Paraburkholderia fungorum: one gene and its partner. The protein of the gene in region 1 purifies or fractionates together with the protein of each later gene. This does not show direct contact. Links are inferred from orthologs where the notes say so. Each region holds a gene or a part of one and is shown on either strand. Other genes may lie near its edges.

What was found.
Region 2: the proteins of BLS41_RS15550 (region 1) and BLS41_RS10835 purify together in Escherichia coli (affinity purification with mass spectrometry, with the first as the bait; 2 studies listed by BioGRID). This does not show direct contact. The link is inferred for Paraburkholderia fungorum from one-to-one orthologs.

What each region holds. Positions count from the first base shown.
Region 1 is NZ_FNKP01000001.1:3,501,661-3,507,579, reverse strand. The notes cover bases 1-2,844. They hold BLS41_RS15550 (DsbC family protein), read left to right. Parts: upstream 1-981; coding sequence 982-1,707; downstream 1,708-2,844. Other genes in these bases: BLS41_RS15545 (M61 family metallopeptidase), read left to right, coding at 1,818-2,844; BLS41_RS15555 (UbiH/UbiF family hydroxylase), read left to right, coding at 1-861. Also shown: more of BLS41_RS15545, read left to right, coding at 2,845-3,608; BLS41_RS15540 (FMN-dependent NADH-azoreductase), read left to right, coding at 3,763-4,359; BLS41_RS15535 (uracil-DNA glycosylase), read right to left, coding at 4,501-5,340; BLS41_RS15530 (CYTH domain-containing protein), read right to left, coding at 5,374-5,919. UniProt on the Escherichia coli protein: Acts as a disulfide isomerase, interacting with incorrectly folded proteins to correct non-native disulfide bonds.
Region 2 is NZ_FNKP01000001.1:2,471,815-2,477,764, forward strand. The notes cover bases 29-2,903. They hold BLS41_RS10835 (FKBP-type peptidyl-prolyl cis-trans isomerase), read right to left. Parts: upstream 1,800-2,903; coding sequence 1,257-1,799; downstream 29-1,256. Other genes in these bases: BLS41_RS10830 (hypothetical protein), read left to right, coding at 29-1,277; BLS41_RS10840 (cupin domain-containing protein), read left to right, coding at 1,832-2,903. Also shown: more of BLS41_RS10830, read left to right, coding at 1-28; more of BLS41_RS10840, read left to right, coding at 2,904-3,073; BLS41_RS39550 (hypothetical protein), read left to right, coding at 3,318-3,593; BLS41_RS10855 (DNA repair helicase YoaA), read right to left, coding at 3,788-5,950. UniProt on the Escherichia coli protein: Folding helper with both chaperone and peptidyl-prolyl cis-trans isomerase (PPIase) activities. Chaperone activity prevents aggregation of unfolded or partially folded proteins and promotes their correct folding.

The DNA of each region.
Region 1 (5,919 bases):
CAACTCGCGTGGATCGTCGAGTCGTCGGTAATCGAACGCGCGCTCGACGCCGCGCTGCGCTTTCAGCCGAATCTCACCTGGATCGACACCCGCGCTCAGGCGCTCGACTTCACGCCGGAAAGCGCGAGCGTCGGCCTCGCCAACGGCAACGTGATCGAAGCTGATCTGCTGGTCGGCGCGGACGGCGCCCATTCATGGGTGCGCGCACAAATCGGCTCGAAGATGGATCGGCGCGACTATAAGCAAACCGGCGTGGTCGCCAATTTCAAGGCGGGCAGGCCGCACGGCGAAACCGCCTACCAATGGTTCAAGGACGGCGAGATCATCGCGCTGCTGCCTATGCCGGATGGCCATCTGTCGCTAGTCTGGTCGGCGCGTACCGAGCACGCCGAGCAACTGCTCGCGCTCGATCCCGCGCAGCTTGCCGCCGAGGTGGAACGCGTGACCGGCGAGCAGTTCGGCGCGCTCGAATGCGTGACGCCCGCGCAAGGTTTCCCGCTCGCGTTGCAAACGGTGGACAGGCTGGTCGCGCCGCGTGTCGCGCTGGTCGGCGATGCCGCGCATCTGATTCATCCTCTGGCGGGGCAAGGCATGAACCTCGGTTTGCGCGATGTTGCCGCGCTTGCCGAAACGGTCGCGGGCAAGGAGTCGTTCCGCGATCTCGGCGACACGGTGCTGCTGCGCCGCTACGAACGCGCGCGCCGCGAAGACATTCGCGCGCTGATGGTCGCCACCGACGGTCTGCAAAAACTCTTCTCCGTCCCCGGACCGTTTGCGAAGGTTCTGCGCAACACGGGCATGGCCTTCGTCGGCGCGCAGCCGTTCATCAAGCGCTGGCTGGTGTCGGCTGCGTTGGGATAAACCAGAGGCGCGTCAGCCGCGGCTGGCGACACAGGTATCATGAACGGATCGACGCCGTTCCGGTCAGATCGGAAACGTCTGAAAACGCGTAATTCACGCGATTGAACTCAGGAATTCAGCATGAAAAAGACCTTCCGCATGGTAGCCGCCGCGCTGGCGATCGCTGCCGTCACGCTGGGCTGCTCCGCCCAGGCCGACCAGGCCACCGACAAGCTCAAAGCCACGCTGCAAACGCGTTTGTCTGACGTGACGATCAAGAGCATCACGAAGTCGCCGATTGCCGGCTTGTATGAAGTGAACCTCGGCACGCAAATCGTCTATAGCGACGCCAACGGCGATTACCTGCTGCTCGGCGACATGGTCGACGCGAAGACCCGCAAGAATCTGACCGAAGCTCGTCTGTCGGAAACCAACCGCATCGACTTCGCGAGCCTGCCGTTCGCGAATGCGGTGAAGGTCGTGAAGGGTAACGGCGCGCGCAAGATCGCCGTGTTCTCCGATCCGAACTGCCCGTATTGCAAGCAGCTCGAAACGTCGCTGAAATCGCTCGATAACGTGACGGTCTACACGTTCCTGTACCCGGTTCTGTCGCCGGATTCGACCGCCAAGTCGAAGTCGATCTGGTGCTCGACGGATCGCGCGAAGGCCTGGGAATCGTGGATGCAGGACCATCAGGCGCCGACCGCCGCCGGCACGTGCGACACCGCCGCGATCGACAAGAACCTCGCGCTCGGCCACGCGATGAACGTCGACGGCACGCCGACCGTGTTCCTCGCCGACGGCCGCCGTCTGCCGGGCGCGGTGCCGGCCGACCGTCTGGACAAGGAAATGTCCGCGGTGCATTGAGCACGCGGTACATAGTGAGGACAAGGAGGCGCGCAGGGCGCCTCCTTTCGCATCAAGACTCCGAATCTCCCCGCCTCAAGTCAATCTCTCAACATCCAATTCCGCCGCCGATGAAGCCGATCCGCTACACCATCGTTCCGAAGCAACCTGCCGCCCATCTGTTCGAAGTCATCGTGACCGTCGCCGATCCCGATCCGGCCGGTCAGCGTTTCATGCTGCCGGTGTGGATTCCAGGCAGCTACATGGTGCGCGAGTTCGCGCGCAACATCGTCACGCTGCGCGCGACCAACGAAGCGGGCCGCAAGGTGCGCGTCGAAAAGACCGATAAGCACACGTGGCAGGCCGCGCCGGTCAAAGGCGCGCTGACGTTGCGCTACGAGGTGTATGCATGGGACATGTCGGTGCGTGCCGCGCATCTCGACGATACGACCGGCTTTTTCAACGGCACGAGCGTGTTTCTGTCGCCGCTCGGTCATGAGGAGGCGCAGTGCGTCGTGGATATTCAGAAGCCGGAAGGCGCGGCGTATCGCGGCTGGCGTGTGGCGACCGCATTGCCGGAAGCGCGCGGCACGAAGCGCTACGGCTTCGGTGAATATCGCGCGCAGAACTATGACGAACTGATCGACCATCCGGTGACACTCGGCGAATTCGCTCTGGCGACGTTCAGCGCGCATGGTGTGCCGCACGATATCGTGATCGCCGGACGGGTGGTCGGGCTGGATATGGCGCGCTTGTCCGCCGACCTGAAGCGTATTTGCGAAGCGCAAATTGCGCTGTTCGAACCGAAGACGAAGAAAGCGCCGGTCGACCGCTATGTGTTCATGACGCAAGCCGTGACCGATGGGTACGGCGGGCTGGAGCATCGCGCATCCACCGCGCTGATCTGCAATCGCGGCGACCTGCCGGTGCAGGGCCGCGACGCCGCCAGCGAAGGCTACCGGACTTACCTCGGCCTGTGCAGCCACGAATACTTCCACACGTGGAACGTGAAGCGTATCAAGCCCGCCGTGTTCGCGCCGTACGACCTGAGCGTCGAAAACTACACGTCGCTGCTGTGGCTGTTCGAAGGCTTCACGTCTTATTACGACGACCTGATCCTCGTGCGTAGCGGCCTGATCTCGCAGGACGACTATTTCGGCCTGCTCGGCAAGGTGGTGGGCGGCGTGCAGCGCGGCAGCGGCCGTCTGAAGCAGACCGTCGCCGAAAGCTCGTTCGACGCGTGGGTCAAATACTATCGGCAGGATGAAAACGCGCCGAACGCGATCGTCAGCTATTACACGAAAGGCTCGCTGGTCGCGCTCGCATTCGATCTGACGATTCGCGCGCAAACCAACAACCGCAAATCGCTCGATGACGTGATGCGTCTGCTGTGGCAGCGCTTTGGCCGCGACTTCTATCGCGGCAAGCCGGTCGGCGTCGAAGAAAGCGAGATCGAGGCGCTGTTCGCCGAAGCAACCGGCGCGGAGCTCGGCGAACTGTTCGCCGAAGGCGTGCACGGCACGCGCGATCTGCCGCTCGACACATTGCTCGCACCGCTCGGCGTTTCGCTGACGCCTGAGTTCGACAAGAGCGGCAAGCCGACGCTCGGCGCGCGTCTGCGCGGCGGCGCGGATTGCACGCTGGCCGCTGTCCACGAAGGCAGCGCCGCACAAAAAGCCGGGCTGTCGGCGGGCGACGTGCTGATCGCGCTCGACGGCCTGCGCGTGACCGGCTCGAATCTTGACGGACTGCTGTCGCGTTATCAGCCGGGTGCGAAAGTGGAGATTCACGCGTTCCGCCGCGACGAGCTGCGTACCGCACAAGTCAAGCTGGACGGGCCTGAAGTACAGCGCTACAAGCTCGCCGTCAGCGACAAACGGGCGGCGGCGCGCAAGGCTCGCGACGCGTGGCTGGCAAGCTGACCGTCATTCCGGCCGCTATTCATTAGCGGCGACGGCGGCGGATTGTCCTACCAGTGCAACAATCCGTCGCCGCCGGATGGCTTTTTCCCGGATCGGTAAAAAAACACAATGGCTCCACTCGCGCAACACTGCGCGCCCCACTCTGGAGTCAACCATGACCACGATCCTGCAAATCAACTCGGCAGCCCGCTCGCAAGGCGCGAACTCGACGCTGCTCGTCAACGAGCTGACCGCAAAGCTGCAACAATCGAATCCGGGCGCGCAAGTCGTCGTCCGCAATCTGCAAGCTGAGCCGCTGCCGCATCTGGACGACGCCGTGCTCGGCGCGTTCTTCACGCCGGCAGACCAGCGCACGGCCGAACAGGCTGCGATCGCTGCCCGCAGCGAAGCGCTGATCGCCGAACTGCAAGCCGCCGACATCGTCGTGATCGGCGCACCGATGTACAACTTCGGCATCTCGTCGCAACTGAAGACGTACTTCGACTTCATCGCGCGTGCCGGCATCACGTTCCAGTACACGGCGAACGGCCCGGAAGGTCTCGTGAAGGGCAAGAAGGTCTACGTCGTGTCGGCACGCGGTGGCAAGTATCTCGGCACGCCGAACGACAGCCAGACGCCGTATCTGACGAGCTTCCTCGGCTTCCTCGGCATGACCGATGTGAACTTCATCTACGCTGAAGGCCTGAACATGGGCCCGGACGCTGCTGGCGCCGCTCTGGCTGCCGCGCGTGAAGCGATCGCCGCCGCGTAAGTTCTGATCCACCGGCCGGCGCGTCGACGCGGCGGACGGCGTTCGATTTGCGGTTGAATGAAAAAACGCCACGAATGTGAATTCGTGGCGTTTTGTTTTTGCGGCGCGATGGGTGCCGGGCTGGGTTTCGCGAAGGTGCAGTTACGCGAGCATTTGCGCTTCGTCGGGCAGACGCCAGTCGATTGGCTGACGGCCATGCTCGACGAGATAGTCGTTAGCCTTCACAAAATGCCCGCAGCCGAGAAAGCCTCGGTGCGCCGACAGCGGCGACGGATGCGGCGCCTCCAGCACGTAATGCGATTTCCCGCCGAGCAGCGCGCGCTTGGCCTGCGCATGCGCGCCCCACAGCATGAACACGAGGCCGTCGTGACGCATCGCCAGTTCGTGGATCAGCGTGTCCGTGCATTTTTCCCAGCCGCGTTTCGCGTGACTCGCCGCGCTATCGCGTTCGACGGTCAGCACTGTGTTCAGCAGCAGCACACCCTGTTTGGCCCACGTGTCGAGACAACCGTGGCGCGGCGTTTCGTGGCCGAGAGTCGCGGCGATTTCCTTGAAGATGTTGCGCAGCGACGGCGGCGTGCGCACGTTCGGCGCGACGGAAAACGCGAGTCCGTGCGCTTGCGGCGTGCCGCGATCTTCGCCGTGATACGGGTCCTGGCCAAGGATCACCACTTTCACTTCGTCGGGGCTGGTCAGGCGCAGCGCGCGGAAAACATCGGCGGGATAAACGGTTTTGCCGGCCGCGCGCTCACCGTCGACGAAACGGCACAGCGGCGCGTACGCATCGCTGTCGATGAACGGCTTCAGATGCGCGCGCCAAGCGGGCGGCAGCGCGGCGAATTGGGCTTCGAGCGTGGGCGGCGGCGAACCAGCGGCCGCAGACGACTGCGGTTGCGCATCTGCATTGGCCGGCGCGGCGGAGGCGTCGTCGAACAAGGAAGCTTGCGACGAACTGGAGCGGGTACGGGAGGCGGAGGTCATGGCGGGGGAGTGTCGCAGCAAACGCGGTCCGGCTCAACCGGCCCGCAACTGATACCCGCGCTGCGCCTTGCTGACGTTGTCGGGCGCGAGGCCTTTGACTTGCTTGCCGAGTTCCGCCGCGAGCGAGTGGAGCGCAGCTTCGTCGCCGGACTTCAGTTCCAGTTCGACTTCCGAAATCGGCGCGCGACGGTTTTCGCCATTTACTTCGGCGAGCACATCGCCCTGGTCGATCGCAGCTTCGATTTCCGAGCCGTCGAATTCGACATGCCACAGCGTCCGCGTGAAATTCGTGCGGAACAATTCGATCAACGCGGGGGCCGCCTGACGCAACGCGTCAGCGGCAGCGGGTTCGTCGCATTCGCGCAGCAACGCGTCGATCTCCAGCTTTTGACCGGCGACCGGCATTTCCCACTCGTGCCGGCTATGCAAACCGTCTTTCGCCTGACCCACGGTTTTGAATGTTTGCAACCAGCCGTCCGGCGTCTGACGCAGACGCAGCGCGCTTTTCGAGCTTGCCAGCGTGAGCTGCGGCGTGTCGAAGTAAATGTTCACCAGCTTGACCGGCTGCCCATCGACTTT
Region 2 (5,950 bases), 1.0 Mb from region 1 along the record:
TGGCGGCGTCGGCGGCCCTCAGCACCAGCGAGGCTTACGCCGACACGCCGCGTTTTTCATTCGCAGTGATCGGCGACACGATGCGCGGCCCCGCCGACGAGCCCGCAGCGCAACGGCTAATCGATGCGATCGGCCGCGAACGCGACATCTCGTTCATCGTCTATAACGGCAACCTGAAGGGTGCGAAAGAGGCGTGTCGGGACGGGCTGTATGAACGACGCCATGCAGTGCTCGAAGCTTCGCGGCCGGCTTTATTCTTTATTCCCGGCCAGCATGACTGGATCGATTGCAGCACCACCGAGGCAGGCAGCTTCGATCCGGTCGAACGGCTCGACCAATTGCGTCAAACCATATTCGCCGATGCTACGTCGATGGGTCAGAACCCGATTGCGCTGACGCGGGAGAGCGAAGTCTCACGGTTTCGGCCGTATCGGGAAAACGTTCGATGGATGGTCGGCGATACGGTATTTGTCGGCCTGAACGCGCCGAGTCCGAACAATCACTATCTGATTGCCGGGGGCCGCAACGGGGAATTCGAAGACCGCGTGATTGCCAATGCATTCTGGCTGGAGCATGCCGGCGAATATGCGAAACGTCGCGACGCGCGCGCGATAGTCATCATCATTCAGGGCGATCCCGATCCAGAACGTTACGAGCGGCCCGACCGTTTTGCGTGGCTGCGCTTCGCGCACAGCACACGCCGCGACGGTTTTCTGGAGTTCAAACGCAGCCTCGTCAAACTCGCGGAGATTTTTCGCGGGCCCGTGCTGGTCATTCATCACGACGACGAACGCGCGAACGGCGGCTTCGTGATCGATCAGCCGCTACGCAATGACAAGGGGATGCTGGTGACGAATCTCACGCGGGTCGCATTAGCGCCGCATGACCGTCTTAACCAGTGGGTACAGTTCGATGTGAATCCCGGCAGGAAACCGCCGTTCCGCGTGAGCCTGCGCGATGTGCCGAAGCAAATGCCGATGCCCGCCATGCAAACCGTGGTGCCGCGCGACGAACCGTCAGCTTCGATGCCAGCGGTGCCGGCGTTAGGGCCGGCCTCGGAATTGCCGCCGCTGTTGCCAATTCCCGGCGAGTCACAGTCAGCCTCGCAGCCAGGTACGCAGCTCAATCAGCAACCGCACATACCCGCCGACCAGGGCGGTGGTGAATACGGGCCGGCCACTTCGATACCGCCCGCATCGGCAGTACAGCCGCATATGCCGGGCGCCGCCTCAGGCGCGCCCGGCACTCCGGCAAGTTCAGTGCAGGGTGGGTCCTGACTTGCTGTCGTCTTCCTCGTCATCGTCCTCATCGAGAACTTCGAGGCCGTCGGCACCGTGCGCATGTTCGTGCTGGATTTCGTCTTCGGTAGCAGGACGCACGTCTTTCACCGTCAGCGCAAAACGCAAGGCCATACCCGCGAGCGGGTGATTGCCGTCGAGCACCACCTTATCTTCCGCTACGTCGGTCACGACGTAGACGAGCGAGTCGAGATCCTCGTCGCCCTCTTCCGGCGTACCCTCGAATTGCATGCCGACTTCGAGCGGTTCCGGGAAACGATCGCGCGGCTCGATCTTCACGAGATCGGGGTCGTACTCGCCGAACGCATCTTGCGGCTCGAGCTGAATCGATGTCTCGAAGCCGGCCTCGTGGCCGTCGAGCTCTTCCTCGATCTTGGGGAACGTGCCATCATAGCCGCCGTGCAGATAGACCATCGGCTCGTCGCTTTCTTCAATCAGATTGCCCTGCGCATCCGATAGCTTATAAGCGACCGACACGACGGTGTTCTTTGCGATTTTCATTCGATTCTCCAGAATACAACTCACATTATACGATGCCCAAACGGCCAACTGACCACCCGGCCGACGCAGCTTCGGCACGGAATTCGTCGCCGGCTTCCACGCCGGTTCTTCCGCCCTCGCCCGATACCCCGATCGCGTTGCTCGGCAATCTGTCGCCGTCGCAATTCATGCGCCGCTACTGGCAAAAGAAGCCATTGCTGATTCGCCAGGCCATTCCGAACATCGAAGCGCCGTTGTCGCGCGACGAATTTTTCGAGCTGGCCGATCAGGACGAAGTCGAAGCGCGTCTGATCACGCATTTCCGCAACAAGTGGCAACTCGAACACGGCCCGTTCGCGCCCGACGAACTGCCGTCGGTCAGGCAGCGCGCATGGACGCTGCTCGTGCAGGGCGTCGATCTTCACGACGACCGCGCACGCGCGTTGCTCGACCGCTTCCGCTTCGTGCCGGACGCGCGTCTCGACGACCTGATGATCTCGTATGCAAGTGACGGTGGCGGCGTTGGCCCCCACTTCGATTCCTACGATGTGTTTCTTTTGCAAGTAAAAGGCAAGCGCCGCTGGCGTATCAGCGCGCAGAAAGATCTGACACTGCAGCCCGGTTTGCCTTTGAAAGTTTTACAGAACTTCCAGTCCGAAGAGGAATGGGTGCTCGAACCAGGCGACATGCTTTACCTGCCGCCGCACATCGCCCACGACGGGATTGCCGAAGGCGAGTGCATGACGTGCTCCATCGGTTTTCGCGCGCCCTCCACCGATGAGCTGACCGCACAGTTTCTCTACCATCTGGCCGAGCGCGGCGAGTCGACGGGCCGCACCGGCAGCCTTTATCGCGACCCGCGCCAACCGGCTGTGGACCGTCCGGCGGAGTTGCCCACGGCGCTCGTCGAGCGAGTGGGTGCGATCCTTGCTCAGATCAAATGGAAAGAGCAGGATATTGCGTCGTTCCTTGGCACGTATCTCAGCGAACCGAAGCCGAGTGTCGTCTTTGATCCGCCGCAAAAGCCGCTCAATGAAGCGCGTTTTATCGATCAGGCATCGAAGTCCGGTGTCCGGCTGCACCGCAAGACCAATCTGTTGTACAACCGCCGTTTTTTCTTCCTAAATGGAGAAGAAACGCCATTTGATGGCGCAAAAAAGTGGCTGACTGACCTCGCGAATCACAGGTCCATGAGTGGGAAACGCTTTGTAACACTATCACACGATTCGTCGGTGACAGCACTGCTGCACGAGTGGTATTGTGCGGGCTGGATAGAAGTGGGCGAGTCTGCGTGACTGTTTGCGTAACTCTGCCTACCTGCTATACCGTACAGTGAAATTTTGTATGAGAAAGACAACGTATTGACCCCGGATTTATCGACTGTCAGTACGAAAGTGCATATAATTTCCGCCCAAGCCGTAGGGAAGATTCCAGCTCGTCATAAGAGCGTCTCCACCAGCGGCCCAGGTCGGTGTTGGAGCACATTACCGGTTTTATTTTGCGCTGTTGCTTACCTTTAAACCATAAAAGGACGTGATCATGAAGAAATCCCTCCTCGTAGCATCCCTGTTGGCAGCTGTGGCACTGGCTGCATGCAACAAGAGCAACGATCAAGCCGCTGCACCGGCTAGCGACGCAGCTGCCGCTTCGGCACCTGCTGCTGCAGCTTCGGATTCGGCTACGGCTGCTTCGGGTGCTGCTGCTGCTGCGAGCGATGCTGCTGCTTCGGCTACGGCTGCTGCTTCGGACGCAGGCGCTGCTGCTTCGGACGCTGCTGCTTCGGCTGCAGCTCCGGCTTCGGGCGCAAGCCAGTAAGCTGTCGCATAGGGTTCGCCTCTGGGCGAAAACTGCATCGGGAAATCATTGCGATTTCCCGGGCAGTAAAGCAAAACGCCACGAATTCACATTCGTGGCGTTTTGTCATTTACGCGCCCTTTTTTACAACGACGCCATTTTATTAGCGTCGCTTTTTACAGCATTATTCGCGACGCATTCAATCAACCGGCATATCACGCCGGTGTCGCGTTCTCTTCGAAAAATTCACGCACCACTTCTATTTCACGTGTGCGCTTGAACGGCGGCAGGCTTTGCCAGATACGACGTCCATACGGTTTGTCGACGAGACGGGTATCGCAGATCATCAGCACGCCACGATCGGTCTCAGCACGAATCAGACGGCCTGCGCCCTGCTTCAGTGTGATTACGGCCTGAGGCAACTGGTGGACCGCAAACGGACTCAAGCCCTTCTTCGTGAGCGCATCCAGCCGCGCCGACAGAACCGGGTCGTCGGGCGGCGCAAATGGCAGCTTGTCGATCACCACCAGCGACAGCGCATCGCCGCGTACGTCCACCCCTTCCCAGAAGCTCTGACTACCCACCAGGATCGCGTTGCCATACGAGCGGAAACGGTCGAGCAATTCGGTGCGGCTCGCATCGCCCTGCACGAGCAGCGGATAGTCCCAGCCACGCGCGTCGATCACGTCGCGCAATTTGGACGAGATGCGGTCCACTGCGCGCAGCGTCGTGCACAACATGAACACGCCGCCACCGGACGCTTCGATCGCGGGCAAAGCGGCGTCGAAGACAGCGTCGGTGAACATCGGCGACGATGGTTGCGGCAAATTGCGCGGCACATACAGCAGACCTTGCGTCGGATAGTCGAACGGGCTGGGCAAGGTCATCGAGCGCTTCGCGTTCAGGCCCATTTGCGCGGCGTAGTGTGTGAAGTCGCCACGCACCGACAACGTCGCCGACGTGAAAATCCACGCGCGTGGCACACCGGCGCGCTGCTTCGCGAAAATCGGCGCGACCGAAAGCGGCGTTTCGTGCAACTGCACCGTATGCGAGAAGACTTCGATCCAGCGCACCTTTTCATTCGGATCGGCGCGCTCGGCCTTGCCATCGGCGGAAGCGGTTTGAGCGATGTCGGCGGCGTTGCGCTCGGTTTCGGTAGGCGGCGTGGTCCAGCCACCGAGCACGCCCTGCAATTCGCGCGCGCGCCGCAAACATGCGCCGATCGACTCGGCACGCTCCGCCTGGCCAGCCAATGCCGTGGCCAACGCGTCGAGTTCAGTTTCGAGCGTTTCCAGAGCGGGGAACAGCGGATGGTCATCCGGCAACTGGCCGATCGACAGGCGCACCGAATCTTCCTTGAATGCGAGCCGCACGTCGCGCGCCGCACGTTCCAGCGTTGCGCCGAGCTTGACCCAATCGACGGTCTCACGCGCGTGGCTCAGACCTTCGGCGACCGAATCGCGTGCCAGTTCGAGAAACTGCGTGGTAGACAGCGTTTCGCCGAAAAACAGCGTGGCGGTTTCAGGCAGTTGATGCGCTTCGTCGAAGATCACCGTATTCGCCGTGGGCAGCAGTTCGGCCATGCCCGTGTCGCGCAGCATGATGTCGGCGAAGAAGAGGTGGTGATTGACCACCACGATATCGGCCTGCTGCGCTTCGCGACGCGCCTGCATGACGAAGCATTCCTTGTACTGCGGGCACTCCTGGCCAAGACAGTTTTCGCGCGTGGACGTCACCATAGACCACACCGCCGCTGTCTCCGGCACGCTCGCGAGTTCGGCCTTATCGCCGGTGCGCGTGATCTTCGCGAAACGAATGATGTCCTGCAGATACGACGTTTCCTGACGGGACGGCAAGCGGCCGTTATCTGCGGTGCGTTGCAAGTAGTAGTGGCACAGGTAATTGGCGCGGCCCTTGAGCATCGCTACCGACACCGGTACGGCGAGCGCATCGCGAACGGTCGGAATATCGCGCTGAAAAAGCTGATCCTGCAGGTGCTTCGTGCCGGTGGAGACGATCACCTTTCCGCCCCACAACATGGCCGGCACGAGGTACGCATAGGTCTTGCCGGTGCCCGTACCCGCTTCGACGATCAGCGTGTTTTCGCTACCGTCGAGTCCGCCCGATTCGGCGCTTTCTGCGGCGTCCGCAGCGGCATCGCCACCGGGTGACTGCAGGCGCCGCGCCGGACGCTTCTGCGCTTCAAACATCGCGGGCTCGGGCATCGCGCGGCCGGACGCTTCCATCGCGGCTGCGACGGCGCGCGACATCTCGATCTGCGACGCCCGCGAACGATAGCCGTCGATCTGACGGGCCAGCAGGCCGTTGTCGGCGAAGATTTCGTCCAGTTCGGCAACGCGCCGGGGATTCAGCGACGC